2 regions of the Priestia sp. TSO9 genome follow, and region 2 is predicted to be linked to the other one. Evidence: riboswitches for the same ligand, from Rfam matches in the RefSeq annotation. Region 2 holds a riboswitch; the other holds the start of a gene.
The links. Region 2 has a riboswitch for ZMP and ZTP ahead of LJC66_RS14560 (phosphoribosylaminoimidazolecarboxamide formyltransferase). Riboswitches for the same ligand answer to the same signal wherever they lie in the genome.

Region 1: another riboswitch for ZMP and ZTP. It lies ahead of LJC66_RS03825 (glutamate/serine transporter AimA); the one in region 2 lies ahead of LJC66_RS14560 (phosphoribosylaminoimidazolecarboxamide formyltransferase).

What each region holds. Positions count from the first base shown of each region.
Region 1 covers NZ_JAJEKD010000009.1:183,761-200,599, forward strand. Annotated here, with positions in the region: gene mdcA (malonate decarboxylase subunit alpha) at 1-716, shown strand, start outside; gene LJC66_RS03770 (triphosphoribosyl-dephospho-CoA synthase) at 722-1,588, shown strand; gene LJC66_RS03775 (malonate decarboxylase subunit delta) at 1,612-1,914, shown strand; gene mdcD (biotin-independent malonate decarboxylase subunit beta) at 1,901-3,601, shown strand; gene LJC66_RS03785 (malonate decarboxylase holo-ACP synthase) at 3,589-4,197, shown strand; gene LJC66_RS03790 (response regulator) at 4,237-5,175, opposite strand; gene LJC66_RS03795 (ATP-binding protein) at 5,180-6,430, opposite strand; gene LJC66_RS03800 (glutaminase) at 6,697-7,686, shown strand; gene LJC66_RS03805 (alanine/glycine:cation symporter family protein) at 7,789-9,219, shown strand; gene LJC66_RS03810 (sodium:solute symporter family protein) at 9,249-10,748, opposite strand; gene LJC66_RS03815 (DUF3311 domain-containing protein) at 10,748-10,951, opposite strand; gene LJC66_RS03820 (cupin domain-containing protein) at 11,329-11,928, opposite strand; ZMP/ZTP riboswitch at 12,314-12,392, shown strand; gene LJC66_RS03825 (glutamate/serine transporter AimA) at 12,448-14,043, shown strand; gene LJC66_RS03830 (DUF5105 domain-containing protein) at 14,226-15,272, shown strand; gene LJC66_RS03835 (acyl-CoA thioesterase) at 15,425-15,934, shown strand; gene ppc (phosphoenolpyruvate carboxylase) at 16,395-16,839, shown strand, end outside.
Region 2 covers NZ_JAJEKD010000014.1:42,008-58,846, reverse strand. Annotated here, with positions in the region: gene LJC66_RS14610 (DUF8096 family protein) at 27-209, opposite strand; gene LJC66_RS14605 (winged helix-turn-helix transcriptional regulator) at 328-684, opposite strand; gene nfsA (oxygen-insensitive NADPH nitroreductase) at 888-1,628, shown strand; gene LJC66_RS14595 (nuclear transport factor 2 family protein) at 1,836-2,306, shown strand; gene LJC66_RS14590 (YolD-like family protein) at 2,611-2,943, opposite strand; gene LJC66_RS14585 (Y-family DNA polymerase) at 2,957-4,222, opposite strand; gene LJC66_RS14580 (ATP-dependent nuclease) at 4,774-6,504, shown strand; gene LJC66_RS14575 (UvrD-helicase domain-containing protein) at 6,497-8,002, shown strand; gene coaD (pantetheine-phosphate adenylyltransferase) at 8,343-8,828, shown strand; gene LJC66_RS14565 (ketoacyl-ACP synthase III) at 8,981-9,970, opposite strand; ZMP/ZTP riboswitch at 10,248-10,326, shown strand; gene LJC66_RS14560 (phosphoribosylaminoimidazolecarboxamide formyltransferase) at 10,375-11,541, shown strand; gene LJC66_RS14555 (DUF2178 domain-containing protein) at 11,665-12,015, opposite strand; gene LJC66_RS14550 (helix-turn-helix transcriptional regulator) at 12,017-12,244, opposite strand; gene LJC66_RS14545 (helix-turn-helix transcriptional regulator) at 12,575-12,781, shown strand; gene LJC66_RS14540 (hypothetical protein) at 12,781-13,182, shown strand; gene LJC66_RS14535 (hypothetical protein) at 13,318-13,551, shown strand; gene LJC66_RS14530 (esterase/lipase family protein) at 14,058-14,690, opposite strand; gene LJC66_RS14525 (DUF3916 domain-containing protein) at 14,953-15,492, shown strand; gene LJC66_RS14520 (hypothetical protein) at 16,250-16,432, shown strand; gene LJC66_RS14515 (serine hydrolase) at 16,637-16,839, opposite strand, start outside.

The sequences.
Region 1 (16,839 bases), on a different contig from region 2:
TAGGAATGGAACAATACACAGCAGCGCGTCCAGATGTGTTTTTTACAGGACGCGACGGCAGCCTGCGCTCAAACCGTGCGATGTGTCAAGTGGCTGGTCAATATGCGGTAGATGCTTTTGTAGGATCAACTTTGCAAATAGATGGAGAAGGAAATTCTTCTACCGTCACATCTGGACGTTTGTCAGGGTTTGGCGGAGCACCTAATATGGGGCATGACCCTAGAGGACGCCGACATTCTACCCCTGCTTGGCTGGATATGATAAACGAGCAGCACGAACTAGCAAGAGGCAAAAAGCTAGTTGTTCAAATGGTTGAAACCTTTCAATCAGGAAATGAGCCTGTTTTTGTGGAGTCTTTGGATGCGATAAAGGTAGCGAAACAAGCAGGATTAGCTACTGCTCCTGTCATGATTTACGGGGATGATGTGACGCATGTTGTGACGGAAGAAGGAATTGCTTATTTATATAAAGCACAAAGCTTGGACGAAAGAAAAGCAGCGCTTGAAGCAGTAGCAGGGGTAACACCTATAGGCCTGCGACATAACCAAAATAAAGTGGAAGAGATGCGCAGAGATGGCCTAGTGGCTTTTCCCGAAGATTTACAGATTCGCCGTACAGAAGCAAAGCGTTCATTATTGGCAGCAAGAAGTGTCGAAGATTTAGTAGAATGGTCGGGTGGCTTGTATAATCCGCCTGCTAAATTTAGGAGCTGGTAAGGAATATGCGTATTCAAAGTATTCAAGAAGAGCCAAGACCAGCTGTGTTTTACTCATGTCTAATAGCTAAAATGGCAGTTACCGCTCTGGTTGATGAAGCGGTGCTTACACCTAAGCCTGGGCTTGTAGATGCAGCAACAACTGGATCTCATCAAGATATGAATATTGAGACGCTGTTAACTTCTGCTTATGCTTTACAACCGACCTTTTTACAGATTGCATTATACAGTCAAGGAAAGCAGCCAAGTCAGATGCTAAGGGAAGAAATTGCTCGAATCGGACGCGAGGGCGAACAAATTATGTACGCGGCTACGAATGGTGTTAATACACACAAAGGAGCCATTTGGGCATTAGGTCTACTTGCTTCTGCAACAGCAGTCTGCGGTATTCAAGCATCACCTGCATCCATCACAGAAGCTGCAGGACAAATTGCTCGTTATGAAGATCGTTTTTGTCCTTTGCATTCATCTAATGGACTTCGTGTGAAAAAACAGTATGGCGTAAAAGGAGCGGCTGGAGAGGCAAAGCAAGGGTTTCCCCACGTGATTCATATAGGCTTGCCTGCTTTACATAAAGCTCGCAAGCTAGGCATACATGAAACATCAGCAAGGATTGATACTTTAGTAACATTAATTGCCAACCTTGATGATACGTGTATTTTGCATCGTGCTGGTCCGGTTGTGTTAGAGGAGGTTAAAATGGCGGCATCCAATGTGTTACAAGCTGGAGGGGTATCTACATCAATGGGAAAACAGCGGCTAGAAGCGTTAGATCATATGCTTCTATCATCTAACGCTTCTCCAGGCGGAAGTGCAGATTTGCTGGCTGCTGTATTATTTTTAGATCGAATATCTCTTTTTAAAGAATCGTAAACGTCTGCAGGGAGGAGTGGCTAATGGAAACGTTAGTGTTTAAATACAAAGCCGATCGAAAGTTAACTCAGCGCGCACATGTAGGCGTTGTTGGTTCAGGGGATTTAGAAATTTTATTGGTTCCTTCGGATGAAGAACATGCTCATGTATCAGTACGAACAGGAAGTGAAGGGTTTAGTGAAACCTGGAAAGCCGTATTAGACCGGTTCTTTAGCGTTCATACCATTCAAGCGAAAATTGTAATTAATGATTTCGGTGCTACGCCTGGTGTAGTCGCCTTGCGTCTTGCACAAGCTTTGGAGGTGAGTGAAAATGGGAGTGAATAATCAAAGCTTTATTGAGTTAAATGGAAGAGAACGAGCGGAGGCAATCTTAGATCAAGGAACATTCTATGAGCTGCTTGGCCCTTTTGACGGAATCGAATCGCCTCATTTACCTAAGCAAAATATTGTTCCTCAAAGCGATGATGGCGTCATTATAGCAGGTGGGCTGATAGCAGGAGAGCCAGCCGTTGTCATTTCAATAGAAGGGGGGTTTCAAGGGGGAGGCATTGGTGAAGTATCGGGAGCTAAAATTGCAGGAGCTTTAGAACTAGCCCTTAATAATCACAAAAAAGGTGTTCCTGTCAGACCTGTTTTTCTATTCGATACAGGAGGGGTAAGGCTCCAAGAAGCGAATTATGGACTTTTGTCGATATCTGAAATTGGCTCAGCTGTGGTTGCTTTGCGTGAGCATACACCTGTTGTTGGAGTTATCTCAGGAAATGTAGGCTGCTTTGGAGGAATGTCCATAACTGCTTCACTCTTTAGTTATCTCATTATGACAAAAGAAGCAAGGTTTGGCCTTAACGGCCCTGAAGTGATCGAACAAGAAGCAGGGGTTGAAGAGTTTGATGCAAGAGACCGAAGCTTAATCTGGAAAACGATTGGCGGTATTCAACGCTATGAAACCGGGTTTGCAGATGCCTTAGCACAGGATGATGTCACTGCTATTCAACGAGCGGTTCAAGAGACGTTTCAGAAGAAAGAAAAAGTAACTAGTAAAACAGAACAAGTAGATTTTTACAGACATTTGCTTAGTAAGGTTGATCCTTCAGAAAAAATGGCTCCTGATCAGTTTCAAGAATTGTATAAAGCAACAAAAAATGAATATATCCCTTCAACAGTCTCTTACTCGCTGAATGAAGTTCCAGGTAATATGCCCAACAGCCGCGGTCGCGTGTGGATCAACGCCTTAATAAATGATGAAGAAGCAGATTTTGAAATTCCTTCCGTTCTTTATAAAGACGCATTGCTAGGAAGAGAAAAGGTCCGATATATATCGGTTGTACCTAATCCTTATAATCGTTTCGTACGTGCACGAAAAGGGGAAGTAGGACTAGATGAAGGATGGGCAATTGCCAAGCACGTTCGTGAAGTAATAAACGAAGATCGAAATCAATCTCCGCGCCCTATAATTGCCATTGTAGACGTACCGAGTCAAGCGTATGGCTATCATGAAGAACTTCTAGGTATTCACTATGCGTGCGGTGCTGCGGCTGATGCTTATGCAGCAGCGCGCTTAGCAGGTCATCCGGTTATTACGCTAATTGTTGGAAAAGCAATTTCAGGAGCATTTTTGGCTCATGGATACCAATCAAATCGAATTGTGGCTTTAAAAGACGAAGGAGTGAATGTTCACGCCATGTCCAAACAGTCGGCAGCGCGCATTACTAAAAGAAGTATAAAAGAACTTGAAGAAGCTTCAAAGAAAGTCCCGTCCATGGCTTATGATATTGAATCATTTGCCTCACTTGGCGCTTTATATGAGCTGGTTAGCGGTATTCAAGCAGAGCAGCCCACAGAGCGCGACATTCAAACGATTCAAGATATTTTGACTGGAGCAGTAGAAGATGTACGCCGTGAAGGTCTGTACGATTTAAGCACCCGGCTATACAGTGAGCAAGCAAGGAAGGAAGGGCGAAAAGCTTCTTTATTAGTAAGAGATGAGTTGGAAAAACAATGGAATATATAGCTCATGATTTGCTTCAGTTAAAAGAGGAAGCAAAGCTTATCAGTTATACACCCATCCCCGATTGGGCGGCGCATTCTTTAGCGAAGGCTCCGCTTGTCGTTGTAAGGCGGGCTGTTCATCGAGATAGCCTGATACCTGTTGGAGTAAGAGGAGAAAGAAGAAATCAGCGTTTTGGAGCATTTGTATCTGAGCAGGCCATTAAACAAAGAATTAAGCCGGAAGATCTCGTTACTATTTTTCAAAACGGCCACTTTAGAAACATGCCAGCCATAGGTGCTTTAAAAGAAGTTGCTATTATTTTAAAAGATTTTGCGTGGGGACCAACCGGCAGTGTGGGATTCGAATTTGCAAGTGGTGCCGAAGTTGTTACAACAACTAGTGATTTGGATATACTTATTCGACTTTCTTCTTATTTGTCGGTGGAACAAGCGCAACTGATAGTTAATCAGTTAAAAGAGTGTCCAGTTTCTGTAGATGTACAGGTAGAAACAGAAAAAGGAGCATTTTCTCTGGTGGAATATGCAAGAGGAGAAAAGATGCTGCTTCTGCGTACTGTATATGGACCTTTCTTAGTAAAACTGAATCAATTAGTATGAAAGACGGAAGAGGTATTTGCACCTTCTCCGTCTTTTCTATCAATACCAGCTTTTTTCCTTGCTTAACAAGCGCTTTGCTTCAAAAAAGAATATTTGAATGAACTTTTTAGTGTTAATGCGAATCGGCAAAATTTTAGAATCTCCCTGCAATTCTTTCATTTTTTTACGAACGGCTGTAAAGTCAAAAAACTTAGAAGCATAATTTTCAAACTTTGGATTTGAAAAATCTGTTAATCCAATAGAAGCAAAGTGATTTAGTGAGTGAGTAACTGCTCGTCTTATACGCTGTTCACAAGCTTTGGTTTCACGGTTAATTTCAATAGAAGACGCGTGAGCTCCTAATTTTTTCTCTGCAACATTTACAAAAATATTTTTTAGAGAAGGAAAATGTTTTTCCACACTTTCTCTTTGGTCATAAGTGTACAGAAACTGTAAAATATCCAGTAAATCTTTTGCACCATTTTCTCCTACAATACCTAACTCGGCTAATAAGAATTTTCCTACATCGTATAGATGGGCTTGTTTCGTTATCGGCTGGCTTGAAGGGGGAGCGTGATGAGCTGTCGCTAAACTATTCAATGAGTTCTTAATATCGTCGATTGATTTCTCAAGGGAGATTCGTTCCATTACTTTTCGAATAACCGTTAAAATTTCAATTCGATTAATTGGTTTTGTAATATAGTATTCAATTCCTAATGAGTAAGCCTCTCCTATCAATTCTTTGGACTCTACCTGTGAAATCATAATCATTTTTCCGTTAAATGAATCTTTTAAATGACGGATTGTTTCGATTCCGTCCCGTCCTGGCATAAGTAAATCGATAAATAAAATATCAATTTGTTTTAAATTTAACGTAGAGGCATCTAAAAAGCTTCCGTCGACGACTTCTTCTACAACTTCTCCTAAATCCTCATCTTCAATCAGCTGACTGAGCGTTGAACGAATAGCTGAATCGTCATCTGTAATACAAAATCGCATAAACTCATCCTTTCTGAATTAGATTACGAAGGGGGATTTGAATGATAAAGGTCATTCCGCTGTCTTCTTGTGTAGCTTTAATCGTACCTTCAAGTTCTTGAACAATATCTTTTACATAAGAAAGACCAATCCCAGTAGAGGGGTTTCCAAATTGATCGTACTTTGAGGTGAAACCAGGTTCAAAAATAGCTTTTTCGTACTTTAAAGGTACTCCAGGACCGTTGTCTTGTACATGAAATTCTACATGTTCAGCTTGTCTATGTACCGATAAAACAATCCTTCCCTCATCTTTAATCGCCTCCACTGCGTTTGCTACCAAGTTATTAATGATCGATAAAATGGTATAAACGTGGTAGCTGAAATGTTCCCCGTTTACAGAAGAAAAAAAGGTAATTTGTTTGTGAAGAGAATCGGCATATTTTTTGTTGATGCGTACGATCAGCTCGATTAATTCCTCTGCTTTCATATAATTTTGGAAACTTTCATTTGAAATTGTTTTAGATAAGCCCGCAAAAATACGCTGGTTGTCTTTTTTTACTTCGTGAATATCTCCCGCAATCCGAAGCGCTTTTTTACTGAGCGTTTGGTTTAGCACAGAATGATCTTTTTCCTGCTGATTTAATACACGGTATAAATCGTACGAAGCTTTTGTAATGGCTTCTGTATTATGAAGGGTCTTTTTTAAATGAACGGTTTCTTCATAAAGGCTTGTAATGAGCATTAGCATGTGCTCATTTTGTTTGCGAATTTGACGTTCCCGTGACTGTGATTCATAAATCGTCATCATATTAAAAAAGCTAAGTACAATGAAGCTGTGAGCAAAAGCAATAACGGCCATGTCAGATAATGAATCGACATGGATTGTTGTGTGCAAAACTATATACTGCGCAGTTAGTTCCACTACATCAGCAGCAATTTCAATGATGAGTCCAATCACTCCAATTACAATAGCACTATAGTTCATGCGGCTTACTTTAAAAATAAAAAATAAAAGTGCATACGTAAAGTAGAAGAAAAACGTAGGGTAATGCGTATGTGCAGAAGCCGCAAATTGAAAATGATCGAGCATGATATAATCGAGCATGATGCGAAAGAGAACGACGCTTAAAGCGGTTAACAAGCCCCCGGCTAAAACGGTTTTCCGTTTTAAAAGCAACAGGAAAAAGAAAAATGTAGGAGCTCCAAATGTAATTCGAAATGTTTCATTTAACGGATAAAATTTTAACTCTCCCGCCAGCGGGACAGTAATGAGCATGAGCAATAAAATGTACGGATCTTTTCGAATGAAAGATTTAAAATTCAGATAATTTCACCTCCTGAAGTGATTCGTGAATTAGTATACATTGTGACAGCGTCCAGCACAATGGAGAAGAGTGTCAAAGATAAAAATATAATTCCAAAAAGTTTTGTAGGTTTTTGTATGCTCTCGTAGGTTGCATTGTACATTAAAAACGAAAATGAAATCTCGCTTTATGAAAGCGCTTTAAAATAAAAGGTTAATTAAGTGATGAGGTGATTTTAATGAAAAGAGAAATTGAACAGGAAATGTCTTACTTACAGCTCACTGCAAAAGACCGGTTACATGAGTGGGTGCAACAAATAAAAGAATTTTCGTCAGAAGGAAAAACGGCTGATTACATTCCAGCGCTGAAAGATATGGACTCGTCTCAATTAGGTATTTGTTTGATTGGTGCTGACGGAACAGTTATCCAATCTGGAGATTATGAATCGGTATTTACTCTTCAAAGTATTTCCAAAGTCATTAGCTTTATAGCAGCTTGCTTATGCTGCGGCATTCCTTATGTGCTAGAGAGAGTGGATGTAGAGCCGACTGGAGATGCATTTAATTCTATTATAAGACTGGAAATGCATAAACCAGGAAAGCCGTTCAATCCTATGATTAACGCTGGTGCTTTAACGGTTTCATCTCTTTTATCTGGGGAGACGGCAAAAGAAAAATTAAGCTATTTGTTTGATGTGATAACGATGCTTACCGGGAAAACACCACTCATTAATGAAACGGTCTTTGAATCAGAATGGCAAACGTCTCATCGAAATCGTGCGCTTGCCTACTATTTAAAAGAAACGAACTACTTGCAAGGAGAAGTAGAAGAAGTTCTAGAGGTTTACTTAAAGCAGTGCTCAATTGAAGTAACGACTGAAGATATTGCACTGATTGGATTAATTCTGTCATTAGACGGATACCATCCAGTGTTTCACAAACAAGTAATTCCAAAAGAAGTAGCTAAATTAACAAAAGCGCTCATGCTTACATGCGGTATGTATAATGCTTCAGGAAAGTTTGCGGCATTTGTTGGTATGCCAGCTAAAAGCGGTGTATCGGGAGGGATCATGTCATTGGTGCCACCTAATACGAAAAAGCAGTCTCCATTTCCAGACGGATGCGGTATCGGAATATACAGTCCAGCTATTGATGAATACGGGAATAGCGTAAAAGGCGTTACGCTGCTAAAAAAAATCGCAAAAGAATGGGATTTGAGTATTTTTTAGTCTATTTACGTACTCTTCATTGGCTTCAATAATATAAACACCAAGAGAAAAAACTTTCATGTTTTGCATTTGTTCTACCAAATTTTTAATGAGGTGATAGGCATGCAACAAGCAATCGAAAGTGTGATTAGCGTCATCAATGATTTTTTTTGGTCGAATTTATTAATTATTTTACTTGTATCAATTGGTATTTATTTTACGATTCGCTCTCGTTTTTTGCAGTTTCGCATGTTGAAAGAAATGGTACTTGTTTTGAAAGAAGGACGAGCGGCTAAAGGTGGAGGAGTCTCCCCGTTTCAAGCTTTTTGCATAAGCATGGCAGCTCGAGTAGGAACGGGAAATATTACAGGGATAGCGATTGCTATTGCACTTGGTGGCCCGGGTGCTGTATTTTGGATGTGGATTATTGCCATTATCGGTTCAGTATCAAGTTTTGTAGAAAGTACACTCGCTCAAATTTATAAAGTAAAAGGATCAAACGGGTTTCGAGGAGGACCCGCTTATTATATGGAAAAAGGGTTAAATAAAAGGTGGATGGGCGGGCTATTTGCTGTACTCATTACACTATCATTCGGCCTGGTGTTTAACGCTGTGCAGTCTAATACGATTACGCTAGCATTTGAGAACTCTTTTGGAACGAGCCGCTTGTTGGTTGGGATTATTATGACAGTTATATTTGCGGTAATTATTTTTGGCGGAATCAAACGCATCGCCAAGATATCGGAATACATCGTGGTCGTATTAGCCGTTTTATACATTGGAATGGCTCTGTTCATTATCTTTAAAAATATTGATCAAATGCCTGCGGTTCTATCTCTAATTGTGAAAAATGCATTTGGATTTGAACAGGCGCTTGGGGGATCAATTGGTGCAACGTTAATCAATGGAGTAAAGCGCGGACTGTTTTCCAATGAAGCAGGTATGGGAAGTGCTCCCAACGCGGCGGCAACTGCAGTGACGAGTCATCCAGTTAAACAAGGTCTTATCCAAGCATTTGGTGTCTTGACGGATACACTCGTGATTTGTACAAGCACAGCATTTATCGTTCTCTTATCCCCCGCCTATAAGCAGGGACTAAGCGGCATTGAACTAACGCAGGCTTCTCTTAGTACCCATATTGGCTCTTGGGCATCAGGGTTTTTAGCTATCATGGTATTTCTATTTGCTTTTAGTACGTTAATTGGCAATTATTATTATGGAGAAACGAATATTGAGTTTTTAAATTCAAATAAGATGTGGCTTTGGTCTTATCGTGTAGGTGTTTTAGCGATGGTTATTTTTGGATCGATTGCTCAGCTTCAGCTTGTATGGAATTTGGCAGACTTATTTATGGGGATGATGGTAGTCGTGAACTTGATTGCTATTTTTCTATTATCGAAAGTGGCATTTTCCGCCTTGCATGACTATACTCAGCAGAAAAAGGAAGGAAAAAATCCAGTCTTTTATAGAGATGCGTTAGAAAACAATCAAAATATTGAATGTTGGGAAAGAGAATCTACTCCACCCCCTTCTGAAAAAGAGAATATTATCTAAAAAAAGTTCAGCCAATTGGCTGAACTTTTTTATGCGTTTTTCTTTAATTCAGTTTGCGTAGTGCCTTTAGAAAACAGTGTTTCTTTCACGCCGTTAGTTGCTGCTTTTGTTTTGGCCGAAAAGATTGGATTTAAAATAACAACTACGAGTAAGTTAGATAATAATCCCCAGAATCCTTCATAAAGACCAAATGAATTTCCTGTGGCATGGACGGTAAACGTTACAACTAGCCCTACTACTAATCCAGCAATCGTACTTTCTTTCGATTGATTTCTCCAGAACAGGCTGATAACGATAGCCGGGAAGATTTGTACCATACCAGATACCCCTAGTAACTGTAGGGAAACAAGCGCTTGAGGGAATAATAAACCGAATAAAAGTGCCAGTCCAATAACAACGAAAACCATAGAACGAGTAACCATTGTTAATGTTTTACCCTGTACATTTGGATTAATTAAATCTCTGAATATATTATTTGCAAATAAGTTAGACGCTCCGATAGCCATGATAGAACATGGAATTAATGAAGCAAGAGCAATCGTTGCATAAGCTAAGCCTTGGCCAATGCCGCCATATGAATATTGAATCAAGGTTAATAATGCTAATCTAGGATCCGTTGTATCTTGAGGTAATACTTGATAAGCAATAAACCCTAAGAAGATGACTAGAATTAAAACAATATTGTAAAGAGGTAAGAAGACAGCATTTTTACGAAGCGAATCTGCACTTTTAGCAGTGAAAACACCTGTAGCAGCGTGAGCCCACATGAATAAAGCTAAAGCAGATACGAGTGATGCTGTAATAAACCATGGAATGCCTTTAGGTCCTTGTGTTGGGATCGTTAATAGCTGAGGTGCATCCTTTGCAACATTGTCGATCATGTTGCCCCAGCTTCCAAAATGCATAATTGGCAGAGAAACAACCATAAATAACATAATGGCCCATACTAAAATATCTTTAATAATTGCCGTATATGTGGGACCTTTAATTCCGCTGAAAAAGGTATAAAGAGCCACAAGAAAGAATGAAAGAATAACGACTGCTTTTACGTTAATGTAGCCAGTTCCTGCAACGCGAAGGGTATCTTGAATACCGCTAAGCTGAAGATCAATATATGGAATGAGCATCAATACACCTACTATAGCAATTAAAGAGGAGAGAAATTTACTGCTAAAACGTTCTCTGGCATAATCAGCAAGCGTAGTAAGTTTGTGCTTTTTAGCAACAGTCCAAAGCTTTGGAAGAAAAAAGTATGAAATTAAAAAGGCTAAAACAGAGTAAGGGATGGCAAAAAATGCGATGCTTCCTCCCTGATAAGCTGTACTTGTAAGACCTAGGAATGTATAAGCAGTATATAAATCTGCTCCTACTAAAAGCCAGACGAGCAGGCTTCCAAAACGTCTTCCACCTACAGCCCACTCTTCAACTGAGCTTCTAGATGATTTGTCACGTCCTGCTATAAAGCCAATCGCGATAACAACAAGAACAATTGCTGATGTGATTAAAAGTGCCGTTAAATTTCCTTGCATTATTCAATGTCCCCCCAAGATTTTTGTAAACGATAAATAATAAATGTACACACAGGCGTTAAGAAGACCCATAAAAATAACCATAAATGCAAAAGAGGTAATCCAAAAATAATTGGATGAATGTTATTTACAAAAGGTAAAACAGCGAATTGAGCAATAAATGGAATGATGAATAAAATAAAAATTATGAATTTTCTGTTCAATTTTACTCCTCCTATTAAAAATTTATCTAACAATGTTCACTATGATAGCAAGTCTGACATGGTAAAGCAATAAGTTTTTTGAAAATTTCGTTATAATCTATGAAAATTTTTTTAGAAAAACAAAAAAGAGCTTGTGATGAGAGTATATTTGAAATGATTATGAAAGAAAAAAAGGGGAATAATCTAAGCGAAGCTGCTCTTGAAGCAAAAAAAGCACGAAAAAGAAGAAATTTAGTTTTGACCGGGAAGTTTTTGTTATTTCGCTGAGATAAAGTATATTGCTATTGCATCATAAGAAAAGAATTTGTATGTTCAAATAGAGATTCATGGAAAGAATAAAACAGAGCAAATAAAAAAACTAGACAATAAGTGCTTGTCTAGTTCCACCACTCTGTCAATGGTCCTTTGTCGCCATAAACAGGATCTGTTGTAGGAATAGGTACTTGTGCAATTTCATCAAATACGTGAGGGCGATCAGTTTGTTTTCCTGTTCGTAAATTGTAATCCATGCCCTCTGGATAAGCTCCAACCACTTTAAAATCAGCAGTTGACTGCAGACGCATATGCCCTGTTCCTGCAGGAAGTACGAGCACATCGCCAGCGTGCACCACGATATTTTCCCCCATATGTCCACCTAGTTTTAAACGTGCAGATCCGCTAATTACGCCTAGTGCTTCATGGGAATTGCTGTGGTAATGGTGAAAATCATGTATGCCACCTACCCAGCTGTTTTTCCAGTTGTGAGAATTAAAAATGCTCTCCACTTTCTCTTTCTTACTAATAAATACGTGTTCATACAATAAAACTGGAAGACGAGGGTGATTTGGAATGGTTCCGTCGTCATCAAAATAAAGAACTTTTACATTTGCATAATTCATAAGCATCCCTCTAACAATCTTTTTTCGTAATTTTCCCTGTTTTTTGCTTGCGTAAACAGAGAAGTTTGCTCGAAGTACTTCATTTGTTGCGAAGTGCATGATATGTAGGTTTTAACGTTTTCCTAAAAGAAGTCTCCCACTTCAAGCGTAGCTAAGTGGTGGACAGTTCACTTTAGTATCTTTTCTTCATATTGTATATAAGTAAAGGGTCTAGTGCAAGAATTCTATGGATATATAGCTGCTAATTCTTATTATGTAAATGAATACTATATATTAGTATAATCTTTAGAAGGTAATCTACTCGTGGAGTAAAAGAATCAAACAACAAGAAAAGATAGGATTTTAGTTATTTTTGTAATTAAAAAGAGGTTTTTAGAAGTTTTATTCGGAATTTTACGAATAATTTATTATTTTTATAAAAGTAATGTAAACATTTTTGTGTATTGAGTAATAGAAATGAATGTTATATACTGATAAAAAATATATTCCTATATGTGACTGGCGCAACATGGATGACCATGGGGGAGCATATAGCGTATAAGCCGCGCGCCTGGGCAAACACTTGAGAAATTTTCGCAAGTGTTTTTTTATTTTCCTAGGGAAGAGGAGTAGATTTGGATGAGCAATATGCAAAGGAAGATGGGAACATTTGCTTTAACCATGACAGGCATAGGTTCGATTATCGGTTCAGGGTGGCTGTTTGGAGCATGGAAAGCAGCTCAAATTGCGGGACCCGCGGCTATTTTTTCATGGGTTATTGGAATGGTGGTTATTTTGACCATTGCTCTATCATATGCTGAACTGGGCGCGATGTTTCCACAAGCAGGGGGGATGGTTAAATATCCTCAGTATTCACACGGATCATTTATTGGTTTTTTGGCTGCTTGGGCTAACTGGATTTCAATCGCTTCAACGATAACAGTGGAGGCTATTGCATCTGTGCAATATATGAGTACTTGGCCGTGGAAATGGGCTCGCTGGACTCACGAATTAGTAGATAATGGAATTTTGACGTCCAAGGGGTTGGCAGTTGCGTCTTTGTTATTATTCGTTTACTTTTTTATGAACTATTGGACGGTAAATCTCTTTGCTAAAGCAAACTCATTTATTACGATTGTTAAATTAATTATTCCTGGTTTAACGGCAGGGGCTTTATTTTTTGCTGGTTTTCATAGTGGAAACTTTTCAAGTGAGCATGGGGTTGCCCCTTATGGGTGGGCCAGTGTTTTAACGGCAGTGGCAACATCAGGTATTGTGTTTGCATTTAATGGGTTTCAAAGTCCTGTAAATATGGCAGGAGAAGCAAAATCACCTAATAAATCGATTCCGGTAGCTGTAATTGGTTCAATTTTTATTGCAGGAATTGTATACATTATATTGCAAATTGTTTTTATCGGAGCAGTAAGTCCGTCATCAATTGCTGATGGATGGAATCATTTGAATTTTAATTCTCCTTTTGCTGATTTAGCGATTGCGCTTGGAATTAACTGGCTAACAATTGTGTTATACGCAGACGCATTTGTTTCTCCTTCCGGCACAGGTGCTACATATACGGCAACTACTTCTAGAATGTTATACGGGATGCAGCAAAATGGATATTTGCCAAAGATATTTGGTACTCTTCATCCACTTTACAATGTCCCGCGCTCAGCTATGTGGCTAAATTTAGCAGCTTGCTTTTTGTTTCTCTTTTTATTTAGAGGATGGGGTGTCTTAGCAGAAGTGATCTCAGTAGCGACGCTTATCTCTTATATTATGGGTCCTGTAGCGCTTATAACATTAAGAAAAACGGCTTCACACTTTTACCGTCCATTTTATTTAAAAGGGGCATCAGTTATTGCGCCATGCGGCTTCGTTTTTGCTTCCTTGACGCTTTACTGGGCAAGGTGGCCACTTACAGGTGAAGTGATCTTTATTATGGCAATTGGCCTGCCTGTTTATTTTTATTACCAAGCGAAAAATAAATGGGTGGGCTTTAAAAAAGAATTTTTAACCGGGGCTTGGATGCTTATCTATTTAGCGTGCATGATTTTTATTTCCTACATAGGAAGCGAAAAATTCGGAGGCAAAAATATTTTGCCTTTCGGATGGGATATGCTAGTGATTGCTTGCGTATCATTAGCTTTTTATTACTGGGGAATTAAAAGTGGCAAAGCTAACCGATATATGAAAGAAGCTGAACAAATCAATCAAGAAAATTTTAAATCTAAATAAAAAAATACGAGCCCGTGCTCGTGTTTTTTTATTTAGGTGAGTGGAGAGTTTAGACTTAGTTTTTATCAAAATATTGTAAAAAATATAGATTTTAAGGTTTAAGTATTTATACAGAGGGAACCTTTATTTGGGATAAAGTTCTAAAAAAACAAAATAAAGGGGATTAGGCAGCTGTGAAAAAAATGAATGTTTTGGCTTTAGCTTTTGTACTTATGCTAGTATTAGCGGCTTGCAACAGTTCTAAGGAAACGGGAGGGTCCACTTCGGCTAAAAATAAGGCGATTGAAGTATCTATTGACAGCGCTTCTTACATTTTAGTAGATAGTGATGAAGGAGATACAAGTGAAGAAAAAGGGCTGTTGAAAGTTGATTTAAAAGTGAAAAATGTCTCCAAAAACAGTATATCTTTATCGGATTATGACGGTGTTTATTTGTACGAAGGAGATGAACAGCTGTCTCCAAAAACGGGAGTGAACAGTCGTGAGCTCGGACTAGAAAGCAGTGCATCTGACAAAATTGGTGCTGGAAAGCAAAAAAATTTAACGTTTGTCTTTGAAGTCAAAAAAGATAACAAGTACAAAATTGGGCTTCAGCCAAAATCATCTGATTATGATGAAGAAATTGACGAAGTGACATTAACACTGGATACAAAGAAATACGCGAAAAGCTATAATAAGCTGCAAGACCCAGAAAAAGCTCTGCAAGCTTATACAGAAGTCCTTTACTTAAATAAAGAAAACGTAGACTATGATAAATATGTAACAGCAGATAAAACAGCTGTTATAGAAGAACAGAAAAAAGCGTTTAACGAAGAATTAAAAGGTGCGTTTTCTAATAGTTTAACCGACAAAGCAAAAAAAGACTTTTTTAACATGTATAAAGATGTTTTAAAAGAAAAAGCAAGTGTAAAAACAAATGTGATTGCGAATGCAAATAATAAAGCAGTAGTAGAGGTGGAGTACACTACTCTTAATTTATCAGACTTGTATTCATACGTATCGCAGCTTAAGCGAGCATATACAGATGAAACGAAAGATTACGATACAGAACACTCTGAAGAGTTTGCGGCTTCTCATTTCAAAGATATTGTAAATGAATTAGAAACGAAAGAAGGAAGTCGTCCCCTACGAATTTTTATGGTGAAAGAAGATGGGAAATGGACTGTAAAGTCAAGTGACCTATACAGTGATTCTTTAGGTAAAACGTTTGGATCAAGCTATATTCGATAGACAAAAAAAGAGAAGAATTTTTCTTCTCTTTTTTGTTTTCTGTAAATAAATCAACGAGTTTTTTGTAAAGCTAAATTTATCAAAATATGCTAGTATAGGTTCATTCATTCTTTTATTCTTATTATGATAGGCATCAATGGAGGTTCTTACTAATGAAAGCAAATTATTGTAAAGATACAAAGGCTGTTCGAACGAGCCGCATTTTTCCTAATGATATTAATAATCACAATACGTTATTTGGTGGAAAGTTAATGAGTGATATTGATATGATTGCGTCCATTTCAGCTTATCGTCACAGTCGTACAGAGTGTGTAACAGCTTCAGCAGACTCTATTCATTTTCTGCACCCTATTACGCCTCAGGATTCTGTATGTTTGGAGTCATACGTATCATGGACAGGTCGTTCATCCATGGAAGTGTTTGTGAAAGTGATTAAAGAAAATTTAAAAACCGGGGAGCGTCAAATTGCAGCCACATCATTTTTAACTTTTGTGGCAATGGATGATGATGGAAAGCCTCGTGCAGTACCGGAGCTTATTCCAGAAACAGAAGAAGAAAAATACCTGTTTCAAACGGGGGCAGATCGTGCTGCCACGCGTAAACAAGTGCGTAAAAAAAGCAATGAGCTGGCATCGGTATTGGATTTAGGACAACCTTGGTAGCATAAAAGAGAGGCCGAGACAAAAGTGTTTTAGCTCAAATGAAAAACGAACCACTGATCAACGTGTTTGATTAGTGGTTCGTTTTTTTTGTTATGGTGAACGTAGGTTTCATCTGTTTCGTTCCTTCTAGCAGTTGATTGGAGAGCAAGACGAAGACTACGGGGGAAAAGCGAAAGAGACAAGGAGGCTCATCGACCGCCCGCAGAAAGCAAAGTCTTGCACAGTAATCCACTGCGGTGTCACAAGCGGTTCAGCTTATGTATCCCATTTGTTCGTCTTTAGATTGGATTCATTTAGTTATGTCTTAACCTCTTTTTATATTTGATGAATCTCCTCTCCTGAACGAGAGGAGGAAATAAAATTATATGAAATTTATTTTCGTTCATGGTAATATGAATTTAATATAATTTTCTAAAAAGTTTAAAAAGTACAACATTTATAAAGAAAGGTGTCGTGTCTAATGGTAACAGTAGAAGCAGCAGAAAGACAAAACAGCAGCACTGCCCTGCGCCGTGATGTAAAATTTCTTGGTCAATTGTTAGGGAAAGTTCTGGTTCACCAAGGTGGAGAAGAACTGCTCAACAAAGTAGAAAAAATACGCGAAGTAGCAAAATCACTTAGAGAAAACAAAGATGAAGTTATCTATAAAGAAATAAAAAATGAAATCGTTACTCTTGAACAGCCGATGCGCGAGCAGGTTATTCGGGCATTTGCAGTTTATTTTCATTTAGTTAATATTGCAGAGCAAAATCATCGAATTCGTCGCAGACGGGAATATCAGCAGCAAGAAGATTCTATTATGCAGCCGGGCTCATTGGAAAGTGCCGTTGTTTCGCTTAAAAATAATGGCGTGGCGCCAGACGTAATTGCTAACTTGCTTCAAACTTTATCTCTAGAGCTCATCA
Region 2 (16,839 bases):
TCTTTTTACTATATAGCTCTTTATGATTAGATACTCTTCTTCATGCCACATTCCCTGCATTCACGTAAGAAAACGCCATCTTTTACAGAACTTTTGAAGTAAGATGAATTGCAGTGATCGCACCTTCCACTAACTTTATCCGGCAGATCGGCATACTCATAAATTTTATTTAAATCAAGGTTTGCATATTTATCTTCGTTGTTTTCCATAATCCATCTTGACCTCCACCATGCAAGACATCCTGACTTATCATATATGTGATGCTAGATTTCGCAGAACAAAGTCATAAGTATACGGAAGAACGTTTAGCATGATTTTTTTAGGTTTTTATTCTTTTTCTCCAAATTCTTTTCCGAATTCCTCCATTAGATCAATAATAGGAATCAATGCCTTTCCTTTTGATGTTAATGAATATTCCACGCGTGGAGGAACCTCTGGGTAAACTTCACGGTTAATTATACCATCTGTTTCTAACTCTCGAAGTTGCTTTGTAAGCGAACCTTGAGAGATATCAGACAAAAAGGATTTAATTTCACTATAGCGACGTTCTTTATTTTTTAAAAACCAAAGGATTAAATACTTCCAACGTCCAGAGAGTATGTTTTGTGTATAAGCAATACCATACATTTCTCTTTGTTCTCTTATAAACTCTCTTTCAAATCCACCTTTACAAATTTTCGTCATCCCTTATACCTCTCTTCTCTACCCATAAGTACAAAAAAGTGTACTACGGCAATTTAAATTGCCCTCTTCATAAATTAGAGTAATGATTTTATTATAGTCTATGCAAGTATACTTAGTTTTCACCAATAGTTCCAACGTGACTTGATAAATAGGACAAAATTAGTCTTGAATCAAATATGTAAGAAAAAAGGAGTAATACTAACATGAATAATACAGTTGAATTACTTTGTAACCATACATCCATTCGTTCTTATACAAATCAACCACTGACAGAGGAGCAACGGGATGTAATCTTTAAGGCAGCTAATCAAACTTCGTCTTTCAGCCTTCTACAGGCTGTTTCTATCATTAGAATTACGGATCCAGCTCTTCGAAAAAAAGTGACGCAACTCTCTGGTCATCAACCTTATATTGAAGAAGCAGCAGAGTTTTGGATTTTTTGTGCAGATTTTAACCGAAATCATCAAATTGCTCCCAAGGTAGACCTCGATTATATTGAATACCTTTTAATAGGTTCATTCGATGCTGGGCTCATGGCTCAAAATGCTTTAACGGCAGCTGAATCAATGGGATTAGGTGGTGTCTATATCGGTGGAGTAAGACTTAATATTGCAGAATTAACTGAGGTATTAAATTTACCAAAGCATGTGGTTCCTTTAGTGGGTCTATGCATAGGACATCCAGCTGGAGAGAAACCTGGACTAAAACCACGTTTGCCTCAATCAATGGTCATGTTTGATAATCAGTACCAATCACTAGATGAAGAAAAATTAGCAACTTATGACCAACAGATGCGTGAATATTACCAAGATCGTCCTGTTAGCGCACCTTTCACAGTGAAGAAAGTAAAGGGATGGAAAGATCATATTGAGGATCATCTTGAAAGAAGCCAACAGCCCTTCATGCTTGAATATTTAAATAAACAAGGTTTTGCTAAAAAATAAATTGTTTACCATTCACTTAATGCTCCCAACTCTCTAAAATCATATGGAATTGTGAGCAAGTTTATAGATGAAAAATGAAACAGCCTAATTTCTCATTTGATTTATTTATAGAAGAGTTACGTTTTGAAAATAGGTTACGTAAGAGGTTTTGACACTCTTACAAGATAACTGTTTAAACCAATATATTATAAAGGAGATTTTTAAAAAATGAATTTGAAAGAAATCAGTTGGAAAGAAGTTCTAAAAGATATTACGCAGAATAAAGAGACATCAAATATCCCTACAGGCGCGCCTACACCAGAACATATGAGAAAGGCTATGCAAAGCTATATTGATATGATTAATAAAAACTATCATGAGGGTACACATAATTTGTTTGCAGATAATTACACGCTTGAAGATCCATTTGGTACAAAAGCTTTAACAATTAGCAATGGATTTACAGAGAAAGATCTTGAAGATGAAGATGTGCAATTTATTCCGAAAAAAGCAGAATTAATATCTCCAATTAGTACATCGTATGGGAATCAAGCAGCTATGGCATTCAAACTGTGGATGGACGTTGGGGGACAAGAAATTACTATAGATATTATTGACGTCATGACATTTGATGAATCAGGTAAAATAATTGAAGTATTGGCTCATTGGGGTAGGGATAATGTAAAAATAATGAAATAGAAGAAAGAATACTTCTATAAATGATATTCAACAATCAGGCACAATTGTGGATTAAGCGTCCCTTTTCCTATTTAACTATTGGGGGCGTTTGTTGAATAAGGGGTTCTTACATATATAATATGTAAGAACCCCTTATTTATCTATATTATTTGAATTTTAGTCTTGATAAAACCTTATCCGGAATGTCAGTATAGTCATACACTTTATCAAGATTGATTTCTTGCTCCTTCGTTTCTTCCAGGTCGATCACTCTTTTCGAGTTGCCTCTTATTAGATTACCACAAATAGTAAAGGTAAAATTATTTTATGTGAAATGAACATCAATCAGCTCACTTAACCTCATTTTATTTTTTAATTCAAATACTTCATCGATGAAAATAAAGAGATCCCCTAGGGAATCAACAAACTGAATGAATCCTGTATCTGTTATGCATTGGCCTCTCTTATAATATGTAAGGTACACTTGTTTATTTGTATGTAAGGCTTCAATTAAGGTGAAATTCATCTGTTCCATTTGCTCTTCTGTTAAAACAGGTTGAGCTACCTCTAGTTGCTTGCTTATGACTTCTTTTAACCCTATGTATTGCTCTGGCATTGTAGCAAAAGGGCGCCATTTCTTCATTCCTCTATGTTCCATGTTTCTGTCCTCCTTACGCTTTGTGGCCTCCAAGTAAGCCATTTCGATAACGAACGGTTGAATGCTCGAGGTGACTGGAAGCTCGCAGCAAACTATTCTTTCCATAACGCATCCGGATTTCATCAATCGTTTTAGCAAGCGCATGGGCTCTTTCACGCTGATCAATGTCCTCGAATAAACTCATTTGCTCCTCTTCTTGAATGCTTGTGTTTGATAAGGAGATCCCAATGGAGCGAATTGGCATTCCACTATCATAGGTATGTAAGATGGTTAAACAATACGGAAAGATATCTTGGCTTAAGTTCGAAGCTCTCCCCATTTTCTTTTGTCTGGAGAAGCCTCCACCTGTTTGTTTGCTGTAGCCAATGGATAAATGGATCGTTTGAGCCACCACTTGATGCATGCGTAGACGAAAACAAACATCGTCCAATAGCTCCAATAGCAATAATTCCACTTCTTTTCGGCTTGTATAATCTTGAAAGAGAATCTGACTTTTTCCAAAGGAACGAGAGCTAGGAATGTACACATCGGAAATGCGACTAAAATCAATCCCATTCGCATGTTGGTGAAGTTCCTCTCCCATGATGCCAAATTCTTTTTGTAACATCTCTTTCGAAGAAAGAGCGAGTTCTTTTATGGTATAGATGCCTAAACGGTTTAATCGTCTTTCTGTAGCTGACGAGATCCCCCAGAAATCTTTCATTGGATGAATCGACCATAACTTAAAGGGAATATCCTCATATCGCCAATAAGCAACTCCTGTTGGGCTATGCTTTGCTTCATGATCTAAGCTGACTTTAGCTAGTAAGAGATTCGGACCGATTCCTGCGGTAGCTGTCAGTCTTGTTTTGCGATAGATTTCATTAAGTATTCGATGAGCTAGCTCCTCTGGTGTTCGAGCAAATAAATGCAAAGAAGCAGTCGCATCAATAAACAACTCATCAATGCTATACGCATGAAAGTCTTCAGGAGCCACATACTGTAACACCAAACTTGAAATATAGTTGGAAGCTTTGATATATCTCTCCATGGATGGATTCACCACATGGATATCTTTCCTTTTAGGAATGTCGAAAAGGCGACTTCCTGTTTTGATCCCTTCTTTCTTTAATAAAGGTGTGGCAGCTAACACAACTGATCCTGACCTTTTGATATCTCCTACCACCGCAAGCCTTGTTTTCAATGGATCTAACCCCCGTATGACAGAGGAAACTGAGGCAAAAAACGATTTCATGTCGATACAAATAATGATTCTGTTTGGTAGCTGCCCATAATCCATAAAAGAACTCCTCAATTAAAAGAACATTTGTTCTGTATATTATATACGAACAAATGTTCTTTATCCAGTGGAATATCATCCCTTTTCCCGATTATTGCTATCCTATTGGAACTGGAATACAAATTATCTTTTTACTTTTATGCTTTTTCTTTCTTTTTTAATAAGAAAAGAACTTCGAATTACATGATAAAGAGCATTACCAATAACACCAATTAAGGCACTAAACCAAAATAAATTCATTAAATCATCTCTCATTCTTAAATTTTTAGAGGATGCTACAGACGATTTTTTCCTCTATACAAGTAATAGTGAAATGAAATATTAAAAACTAAAAAGATTTTATAAAAAGTTAAATTTTTTTGAAATGAGGATTTTTATATTAAGACACGATATTAAAAAGAAAAGGAAGACTGAAGAGGTAATAACCCTTCAAGCTCATTTGAAAATAAAAACTAATTAGTAATAAAGTTACAATGATAATTAAAAAATTCCATTTAAAGATGTATAATTACTTATAAGATAGATAGCATAGCTAAGGGGATGAAATTACGATGAATTTTAAGAAGCTACATATCAAACATTTTAGAAATTTTAAAGATGTAGAAATTGAATTAGACAATAAAAATGTATTATTCGGAATGAATGACGTTGGAAAAACAAACTTTTTATACGCAGTAAGATATTTACTGGATAGAGAAGTGAGACAACAAAAGTTTGTAATGTCGGATTTTCACAAAAATGATATAACACAAAAAATAGAAATAACACTTGAATTGGATCTGTCAGACTATGAAACTAGTGAAGATACAAAAAAACTTGTGGCCCAAGTCAAAGGAGCGAGAACTTCAGAGTCTTCAGATATTTTTTATATAAAATTGGAATCTGAATTTGATGAAAGGGAAGTATATGGTGAAGCTATTTTAAAATGGGGAGTAGATTTGGAAAATCTTATAGATATTCCAGCCAGAGGAACTTCTTATATATTAGATAATGTTTTCAAAGTAGTTTATATAAATCCACTGATTGACTTAGATCAACTATTTCATAAAAATAAGAAAATAATATTTGATGAATCTCATAGTGATGAAAATGACATAGGCATTATAGGTGAAATTAAAGGGATAACCGATCAATTGAATGATAAGATAGGCACAATGAATATAATAAAGGGATTTCAAGAAGAAATAACGACTGAATATAAATCTTTAAAAAATGAAAACATTTCTATTGAAATTAAATCGGAGATGTCTATTAAAGGATTTTTTTCAGATGTTATTCCTTACATCAAAAAAGATGGTGATGATAACTATTATCCTACATCCGGTGATGGCAGAAGAAAATTACTTTCTTATTCCATCCTTAACTACATAACTAAAAGGAAAAATTCAGATAAAATTATAATCTTTTTAATTGAAGAACCTGAGAATAGTTTGCATAGATCCATGCAAATTGCACTATCAAAGCAATTATTTCAACAACCTACGTATAATTACTTTTTCTTGTCGACCCATTCCCCTGAATTGTTATATGAAATGGATAATACTAGACTAATAAGAGTATTTTCAAAGGACAGAGTGACCTGTTCTTCACATATGTACAAAGTTGATTCTAACTACAAAAATGTTAAAAGGAAACTTAATAAATCCCTATCAGCTGCACTATTTGCAGAGAGAGTTTTATTGATTGAAGGTCCCTCTGAAAAAGTTCTATTTGAAAAAATATTAGAAGAAACCCACCCTGAATATGAATTAGACGGCGGATACTTACTAGAAGTAGATGGAATTAGTTTCTCACAATATACTGAGACTCTGAACAGTTTGGAAATTAAAACCTTAATTAAAACAGATAACGACTTAAAAGCAAAAAGAGGTTCAAGTTCTACTTATGACCTTATTGGATTTAACAGATGTTTGAAGTTACTGGAAAAAGATAGTTTAGCTCCAATAGAAATTACTCTTGCTGATAACATTAGTAAGAAAGATAAAAAGAGAATACTTAATGAAACAAAGTTAGAAATCTATGGAAAATCAAAAGATATTGTAATGGAGTTGGAAGCTAGTAACATATACTTATCTAGAATAGATTTAGAACATGACTTGAACATTGTTATTGCAGAAAAGATGCAATCGGTTTTAGAAACAACTACTCCTATAGATTACTTACAAACAAGTAAGCTTTATAATATGGTCGAATTAACTAATGGTTTAGATGCTCAAGATTGCGAGAAAATTTTTAACAGTGATCAATTTTGTTGCCTAAAGGAGTTGGTCAACCATGACTGATGAAAAAAGTCGAGAGGAAATTATCGAAGATATTGAAAATGTTCTAATCTCAGCTGGTGCAGGATCTGGAAAGACATCTATTTTAGTAAGAAAAATGAATTGGGATTTAACAAATAATACAACTCATTATAAAATTGCTGCAATTACTTTTACTAAGAAGGCGGCTAAGGAAATTAAGGATCGCCTTGGCGGAAAAGCAATAGGAAGTTTTGTTGGTACTAATGATAGTTTTGTAGAACAAGAAATAATTAGACCATTTATAAGAGATGCATTAGGCAGTAGCTATAATGATAATTTTGATGTAGAATATTCAAAAAGTAAATTTGACACAAGTGAAGAAGGATTAAGCATACTAAGGAATCAGAATATTTTAAGTGCGTTTAATGATAATAAAAAAAATTTTAAATTTCAGCTGGCTCTTAGAATCTTAAAAAGCTCTAAGGCAGCAAGACAATATTTATGCGCAAAATTTTTCAAAGTATTTATTGATGAATATCAAGATTGTGATAAGGATATGCATCAATTATTTATGTATCTAAAAGATGAACTAAAAATAAAACTGTTCATTGTTGGAGATCCTAAACAATCTATTTATATTTGGAGGGGAGCAGACCCGGAATATTTCAAAGGTTTGATTATTAATCCAAATGATTTTAATGTTTATTCACTAACTAATAATTTTCGTTGTTGTTCAGACATTCAAAACTATTCTAACTTATTCTACGAAGAAACAAGACACTTATTTTCTGAGAGAGAATGTGTCGAAAATGTCATTGGAATTAGCGATTCGGGGCCTATAAGTGACATTTTAGACAATTTAACTTCTGGCGAAAATTTACTAAATATTGAAGAAGAGCTAGCTATTTTAGTTAGAACAAATAATCAGGCACAAACAATACTAAACGAATTAAATGAACATGGCTATAATTTCACCTATATACCAAGAACCCCCTTAGATAATGGCACGAGAAACGTTGTGTTACTTATAGAACTTGCAAAGTATGCTAAGAACGATCGTTATTCAATATATGATGTTATAAGTGAATTAGCAGGCGAGTACAGTTCAGCCGATGTAAAAGAAATTAATGATATAATAAAAGTCCTTAAAGAGCAGGATATTGAAGAAGAGCAAATAACAAGGGTATTAACAGACTTGTTTTATAAGTTAAATATTCCTATGGATATTAATGAATTACAATCATTTATAGAAGTAATCAGGGTTTCAGACTATGATATTGCATTTGATGGTAGTACTCATAATCATAAAATTATGACGGTGCATTCTTCAAAAGGGCTGGAATTTAAACAAGTTATATTATTCGCTTCCGATTATAAAATCTATTGGAATCGGGATGTAAATGAACACTATGTAGCTACCACAAGAGGAGAAGAAAAAATGATTGTTATATTAGACGACACCAGGTATATAAATCATTTGCAACAACTAAGGAGTTTATGTAATCTAGATTCTATAGAAAAAGTAATAAAGGTAATATAATTTTTAAAAGCTACTTAAAATACTAAGCCCAATAACAATGAACGCCTTTGTTTTTTTAACAAAGGCTTTTTATTCATAATTTATAATTCCCTCTTATTTCATTAAAAACGTTCGTAAAAGTGTATGTATTTTGGAATACGTTCGTAAATTCTTTTTTAATTTAAACGAACGTAAAAATCGATAAATTTTTTATACATACTCAAAGTCCGTAAAGGTATACTTTTACGGACAACATATTCAAATCTATTACAAGATGTTAAAGTAGTTATTATTGCTAACAAAATGAAAAGATTACCAAATGCTTTTCGAAATAGTTAGTAGTAAGAAGTGAGGTGATTAAATGAAGGCTATATATCCAGGAAGCTTTGATCCAATTACAAATGGACATATTGATATTATAAATAGAGCTAGTGAATTTTTTGATGAAATTTTAGTGGCTGGTTTGGTGAATTCTAAGAAACAATATTTATTTTCTACCGAAGAGAGAAGACAGCTAATTGAACAATCATTTAAAGATAATAAAAAAGTCAAAGTTGATACATTTGAAGGATTACTTGTAGATTATATGAAAGAACACAATTATAGAGCGATTATCAAAGGCTTGAGAACCGTGACTGATTATGGATATGAAGCCCAGATGGCGCTAACAAATAAAAATCTATATAAAGAAGCTGAAACATTCTTTATTCACTCAGAAGAAAAATATTCTTTTCTTAGTTCAAGTATGGTAAAGGAAATCTATTCTAATGGGGGAAGGTTAAGCAGTTATATTCCAGAGCACGTTGAAAAAGCACTTTTATTGAAAGTTCCATGTTACCAGGGATAAATAATGTACACGCACATATTATCTTGGAGTAAGGGTGCTTTTCTATGCTTTTATGAACATACTCTATTTATAGAAGTAAATGAAAAGATCCTACATCAAAATAATGTAGGATCTTTTTGTGTTGTCATGCGGATCATCTTTGTTTAGATTATTTAATCCTTACCTAAATCCCATTTAATAATATGACCTGCGTGGGTAAGTCCTCCTCCGAATCCGTAGAGTAAGAGAACGTCTCCATCTTTTAATTTCCCTTCGTTTATCCCTATTTGTAGTGCTAGAGGAATGGAAACGGAAGAAGTGTTTCCCATGTACTCGACACTAGTTAATGTCTTCTCAACTGGAAAATCTGATCTTTCACATATAGACTCAACCATTCGTAAATTGGCACTGTGTGGAACGAACCAATTTACTTCACTCTTTTGTAGATTTGCTTGTTCTAGCAATTCAGCCATACCTAAAGGAATTGTCCGAGATGCCCACTTATATACTTCCCTTCCGTTTTGCACCATCTTGCCACTTGAACTCAAAGGTTGTCCATGCATGGTAGTAGATAAATTGGTGCGGTATACATGTTTACCTCCCTTTCCATTTGTACCAATATGCGTAGCAATAAAACTTGGGCGCTCTGCATCACTTTCGACCAAAACAGCTGCAGCCCCATCCCCAAATAGAACACACGTAGTACGATCCGTGTAATCTGTAACCTTCGATAACGTTTCTGCAGTTACGACTAAAACTTTATGATGAAGTCCAGATGTAATAAAGGCGTTTGCCATGTGTAATCCATATGTAAAGCCCGCACAGGTAGCATTAAAGTCTAGCGCCCCAGTTGTAGGAATATCAAAGTAATCTTGTATTTGGGCTCCCACGCTTGGAAATGCATAGTCGGGTGTTGTAGTGGAGACAACGATACACCCTACATCCTTTAACTCTTTTTGATACTGCTCCACTAAGTTTTCAATTGCTTTAATAGCTAGGTCAGAAGAATATTCATTTTCATCGGCAATTCTTCTTTCCCTCATGCCAGTTCGTTTCACGATCCATTCGTCGTTAGTATCTACAATTCGTTCTAAATCGTCATTTGTAAGTCTTTTTTCTGGTACGTATGTACCTATTGCTGTAATACGTGCAGTTGATTTCATTATATTCACCCTTTTTTATTACTAAGATATATAAATAGATATTAGTATTAGGTACTAATAAAGTCAATGAAATTATATGAAAAAAATGTAAATTTGGTTTATTTAGACCTAATAATAAAAATAAAAACCCTTTAAAACTATTGATTTTAAAGGGTTTTTTCTTATTATAATACCTGTTGTGTAAATTAAATTTGTGTATGATATATAATTAAAAAAGAAAAATTTGGATAAAGGTATTGTTAAAATTACTTTTATTATGTAAAATTTTCTTATAAAACAGACTATGTGTTACTGGCGTAAACATGGAGAACCATGAGGAAGCACATAGATAACGGCCGTACGCCTGGGCAAAGTATTTGAACATGAGTTCAAATACTTTTTTTATTTGGAAAGGAGATTTTCAAGTGAAAGAAATTGGTTTACGATACGGGATGAATCCAAATCAAAGTAAAGCTAACGTTCAGAATGCTGAGAACACGCCTATTAAAATCTTAAATGGAGAAGCGAGTTATATTAACTTTCTAGATGCATTAAACGCTTTTCAACTTGTTCGGGAGCTTCGACAGGCTACTGATCAACCTGCAGCTGCATCTTTTAAACACGTAAGTCCAGCAGGTGCAGCTGTGTACTCTCCACTAAATGAGACACTTACTGAATCCTATTTTGTTGAAGGCCTAGACCTGTCTCCTTTAGCGATTGCTTATGCAAGAGCGCGTGGGACAGATAGGATGTCTTCATTTGGAGATTGTGCTGCTTTTAGTGATGAAGTAGATGTAACTGTAGCTACTCTCCTCAAAACAGAGGTTTCTGATATGATTGTTGCACCAAGCTACACCCAAGAAGCATTAGAGATTTTGAAACAGAAAAAGAAAGGAAAATATCTAATTTTAGAGATTGACCCAAACTATGTGCCTGATCCAATTGAAAAAAGAACGGTATTTGGCATTACTCTAGAACAACAAAGAAATAATATACAGATTGGAAAGGAAGTTTTTAATCATATTGTTACGACTCAATCTGATATTCCTGATAATGCAAAAAGGGACCTTCTTGTCGCTCTTATTACATTAAAATATACACAATCAAACTCTATTTGTTTCGCCTTAGATGGCCAAACAATTGGGATTGGTGCCGGACAGCAGTCCCGTATTCATTGTACGAGGTTGGCAGCTGAAAAAGCTGATAAATGGTGGTTAAGACAACATCCAAGAGCACTTAATATGAAGTTCAGAGAAGGCATTTCTCGTGTAGAAGTGAATAATGCAATTGATGGATGGTTGAATGATGATATTACTGAAGTAGAAAATGAACAATGGAAACAGTGTTTTAAAGAGATCCCTGCTAGGCTAAGTAAAAGTGAAAAACAAGAATGGTTAAAAAGATTAAAAGACGTTTCTTATGCATCTGATGCCTTTTTACCGTTTCGTGATAATATCGATCGTGCGGCTCAGAGTGGTGTTAAATATGTGGTTCAAACAGGCAATTCTTTACGAGATGAACAAGTTACAGAGGCAGCAAATGAATATGGAATGATCATGGCACATTCAGGTATACGTGTATTCCATCATTAAGCTATGAATTAATATATAATCAAACCAAAAGAGCCAAGATCTCATAAAGGGACTGGCTCTTTTATACTGTTTCCGATAAGGCACAATATGTTAACTAATTCTGAATATCGTGTACAAAGTTCTTTAGTTTAAGAAATCCTTTTTATATCGAACAGCAAGATATATACCTGAAGCAATGAATGCAAGGGAATATTTAAATAAGAAGAAAATTTGCCACATATACTCTTTTGGGAAAATGAGGTCGCACAAAATGATTCCACATAACATGATAAGGGCACTTTTTAAATTTATTTGGTTTGTTCTTTCGTCAGATACACTCATACCCAATTTTTTTTGAAATACGTATACCAAAATTATTGCAATTATAAGCGATAAAAACCCAATACCAATAAGCATATTCCAGTTACTATTTGATTGTTCTGTCCAGACTTTCAAAGGATAAAAAATGGCATTTTCTATTTTGTCAGTTATCATTTCAGTCACTTCCTCTCACATAATTAAAAATATCGTTAACATCTACGCCAAAAAAATCAGCTATTCGATAAGCTAAAACGAGAGAAGGAGAATAATTATTTTTCTCCATTACATATATGGTTTGTTTAGATACTCCTACAGCGTCAGCCAATTCTTTTTGAGACATTCTTTTTAAAACTCGGTGCTCATACACTTTATTTTCAACGTAGTCACCATTTTTTTCTTTCAATGTAATCACCTTCCTTTTTTTGACTACAAACAAATAATACAACAAACTTATATAAAGGTAAAGTAAACTTATACAAAAGATAAATATTATTATACATATTAGTATATTAAAAAGGGTTCGATTCATCGCTAAGAATCGAACCCTTTTTCTATTTCATTCAAAAATATGGATTATTTCTTACTTTCTATAAGAAATATTATGTTAACTAAATCTATGTGCGATATACATAGAAACTTAGATGTTTTGTAAAAGATATTTGACATAATGAAAATATTACCATATACTATAAATGTAAAAAGTCTTTTACATTTTAGAGGTAGGTTGATAAGTATGGATAATCGGATCAAAGAACTTAGGAAATTTAAAAAGCTCTCTCAAGAGGATTTAGCTAAAGCTTGTGAAGTATCTAGGCAAACAATTAATGCTATCGAGAATAACAAATATGATCCAAGCTTAGCTTTAGCATTTCAGCTAGCAGAAAACTTAGAAGTAAGTGTGGATGAATTATTTTTATATCAAAGTGGGAGGAATTCGTAATGAAGAATGTGCAAAGAAATTATATTTTGGGTATTGTGGTTTTGCTAAGCTTCGCTTTTTTTCTAATCACGATGTATATTGCAGATTTTAAAAATGGATATAGTATAGGAGTAACTGGTGTTATAGGAATAGTTGTAGTTTTAACCAGCATATTTCAATTTGCTACTTGGGGATTCGATAGAAAAGTTCAAAAAGATGAAATGGGTAAGAAGGTTGCTACTATAAGCGCCAAAACAAGTTATCATATCTTAACAATCTCTCTCTTTGTTTTATGGGTAGCAGATCGCATTATTTTTGTCAGAAGAAATGATTTCGGCAATATATCTTTATTTGCAGCTATATGTCTGTCATTAGTTATCTTTCCGATTGTTCAATTCTTTTCAGCAAGACGATATAAGTAAAGGTTGAAAAGGCTAGAAACATTACATTTCTAGCCTTTTTAGTTCCTGTAATTGGTTTTATGTTAACTAACAATTAATTAAGTCTCTTTATGTTAAACTGTACATAGAAACATGTATGAGTTTGGAGGCAAGGTTATGAAACGTGCAATAGGTGTATTTCTTATTGCTCAAGCTTTATTAACGTACTTAACTATTAATACAATTTATACTCCTAGTACGACTACCATAGTAGATCGAAACACGGGAGTTACGACAGTTTCATATAGTTACCCTTGGGTGTATTGGTTAAGTTTTATCGGTTTGGGTATTGTGCTTATATTGGGAACATATTTAGTTTTTGCTAAGGTAAAGAAGCAGATCTTTAATTAAAGGTCTGCTTCTTTTATCTACCGATAAAGAGGTATTATGTTAACTAGCTTTGTGTATCGTATTCATTTATTTCTCCCTCTTTATAATGTGTTAAAATGTAATTATAAGGAATAAGAGGTGAATATAGTTATGTTTACAGCTTTAGTAGTAACAGCTTCTATTTTAGTTTTAGCTTGGATCGTTGGACAAAGAGAGCAACGCCAATAATTTTATATGTTATCCGTACGAAGAATTGAGATGATTATAAATGAATAAGAGAAATATGTTAGTCAAATCAATGTTTTTGTTAAGTTTAATTTCTGTAATAGTCTTTAGCTTTATTTTAAAGCAGGGGTTAACTGCATTACTTGTATCTGCTATTTTCATTGCATTAGCAGGAATTTTTATGAAAACTAAACCTACAAATAAAGAAAGCAGCTAATTTTATATTGGCTGCTTTCTTTATTTGTTTCCTAGAATTTTGATTATGGTAAATAACTTTGGGTATCTTACATATCTAAAAATAATTAGTTTGTATTTTGGCCCCCGCCATTTAGTCCTTCTTTTATGTATGCATTGACCTGACTATTTGAAAGCAATCCAATATGTCCAATGCCGTAAAGTTGAATATTTCTTGCTCCTTGCAACCTAGAGAGACTATTCACAACAATTTGATCATTGATGCTGTAGATAGATGTATAAAGAATTTTTTGATTAGGGTCTGTACCTGGGAGTGCTGTAGACGAGACTAAACCATTTGCTCCTCCTAACGTCACGACATTTTCAATCTTATTTCCTCCTCCTAAATATTTAATATAGTATAGCGTGTTCGCTCCTCCCATACTATGAGCAACGATATCTACCTTCTTAGCTCCTGTCTCTTTCAACACTTGGTCAATGTATCGAGCAAGTTGAGGTCCATTATTAAAATTGTTTCCTGTCTTATCTAAAAAATCAATAGCATAAAGATTACTACGATCCCATCCTTGAGTAATTAGATAGTTTTTAATAGGGATGAAATTATAAGATGCACCACTGATTCCATGAACTAGAACGACAGGATTGTGTTCTGATTGGGCCTTTGCACTCGAGGGTTGAAATCCTAAAGCTGATAAGATTAGGGATAAGGCAAAAATTGATGTAATAAGTATTTTCTTCATTTTTTATCTCCTCTTCAAGAATATGTAATTAACAACATGTATAAATTATATATAAAAAATCTAATATGGTAAACATATACTTATAAGGAATTTAAAGTTATATAGATTTAATATCTATTACTTGTTTATCATATGACCTATTAAGATACTCAGAAATAAATTAGTGCTGATAATGTTGATTATGTTAATTAAGAATTTATAGAATCTCTAACCCTTCTTGTGTTAAATTTAAATTCTCTAGAAAGGCGGGAATATTAGTAAAATGCGCAGATGGAAATTTGATAATGGTTTAAAAAAGAAAACTCGAGGGATAAAACGAAAGTGTCGTACGTTTGTTAATTCTATCACTGAATATACGGCTTCTTTACCTAGCCCTGAGGATAATAGCTATTTGGGTTATTGGCACCTTCATATGCCTTTTAATGAGTCATTTATTGATTCTAAAAATACATCAAATTCAGTAAGAAAGCTATGTATGCAGACACTGATTAATCGAATGCAGCATTTAATTGATACAAGAACTGAATTGGAGAAGGATTATCGTATTTATATTCTGATATCATTACCAAAGTTATTTGATTCTCAAATTGTAGTTTTATTTGATAAAGAAGATTTAAATGGATTTTTTGACAGGAATACAGAGGAGCAAAGTTGGACTCTCCTACCATCTGAAAGAAGCATAGAAAAAGAATGGGGATTAGAAATTCCTGAAAATCTAGTTATTAAAGGGTATAAAGAGATTATTAATGACGAAGATTACTTTCACGAAGGCGAGTTATGGTTCATTGGAGAGCTTGTTTGATTATTTAAAAGGATCTTTAATTAAAGATCCTTTTTTTAGTACCTATAAATTGGTATTATGTTAATTACCTTTGTATAGCGCATTAATAACCAAATTTTTGATTTAAAGTTAAATAATGGTGATATAATACAAATAGATCTACACAGAAAGTAGGAATATGATGAATCCAATAGAAAAGCAAAGTTTAAAATTTAGCGCTATGTTTAAGTCATACGAACAATTTTTGAAAAAGATTTTAAATATGTTCTTTACCAGATGGTATCTTATATAAAAAGCTTTTTTGATGCTTATGAGGTACATTGTGTTAATTAGGAATGTTTTAGATGAGAATGCTAAATCTAATGATACAGGAGATGTATGCTTGATTTATATAGTTTGTACAATTGTTGTTGCAATAATTTTTATTTTTAATATTGTTAAAGACCGGAACTTTATATGGTTGTGTATGTTTATTCCTCTGTTGATCCACTTTCTTATTACTCAAACTCATCTCTTTAACTTTATAATTGACCCTTTTGAAATTTGGGTTATTTTAATTATATATATTGCAACATATTTCGCTGTGTTTTTGTATGATTTTAATAAAACGAAGCCTGAAGAAAAGCAGTATAATTAAAATATAATTTAATTCATTAGGCTATTTTTTTAGATAATATAAAGCGTGATTTGGGTTAAGATTATTGATATTATGGATTTAGATCGTTACGAGTAACGAAGTTAATAAATAGTTATATGTTAAAGTAGAGAAGGTGAGTTTTTGAAAAAGTTAGCTCTTAAATTTCTAATCTATTTTTTAGTCTTTTTTATAGGCAATGTGATAATTAATATTCTTTTTAAGTCTCAAGCTGATTTCTTAACTGCATTCTCTACAGCCTTTGGTGTTTCATTTGGACTAGCTGTTATAGAATTTTATACAAATAAAAAATCCAAGGTAGCGTAACGTACTTTGGATTTTTTATTTCCCATAATACGTTTTATGTTAATTATCTACTAAAGCAATGATTTCTGAAAAATCATGTTGAATACTACTATTTAGTGCTATATCCGTATAAAAAAGTAAAAAGAAAGTATTGAGCTAGATTCACGTCCTGGCTCATACTTTCTTTTCATTAAAACTGATATATCGTAAGTTTTATATTTAATTTTATGAATTTTTATCTGCAATTCTACTAAACACAATCGGTTTTGTACTCAAAATGGATGGTAAATGCATTTTAAACTGTGATAACTTTCCTTCTACGTCCATCTCATAGGCAATTAATACATTCATTTCTGTATGAGAAAGATTCCACTTCGTTGTGTACGTGTTGTAATGATGATGTTTCATCTCTATATCAACGGATTTCC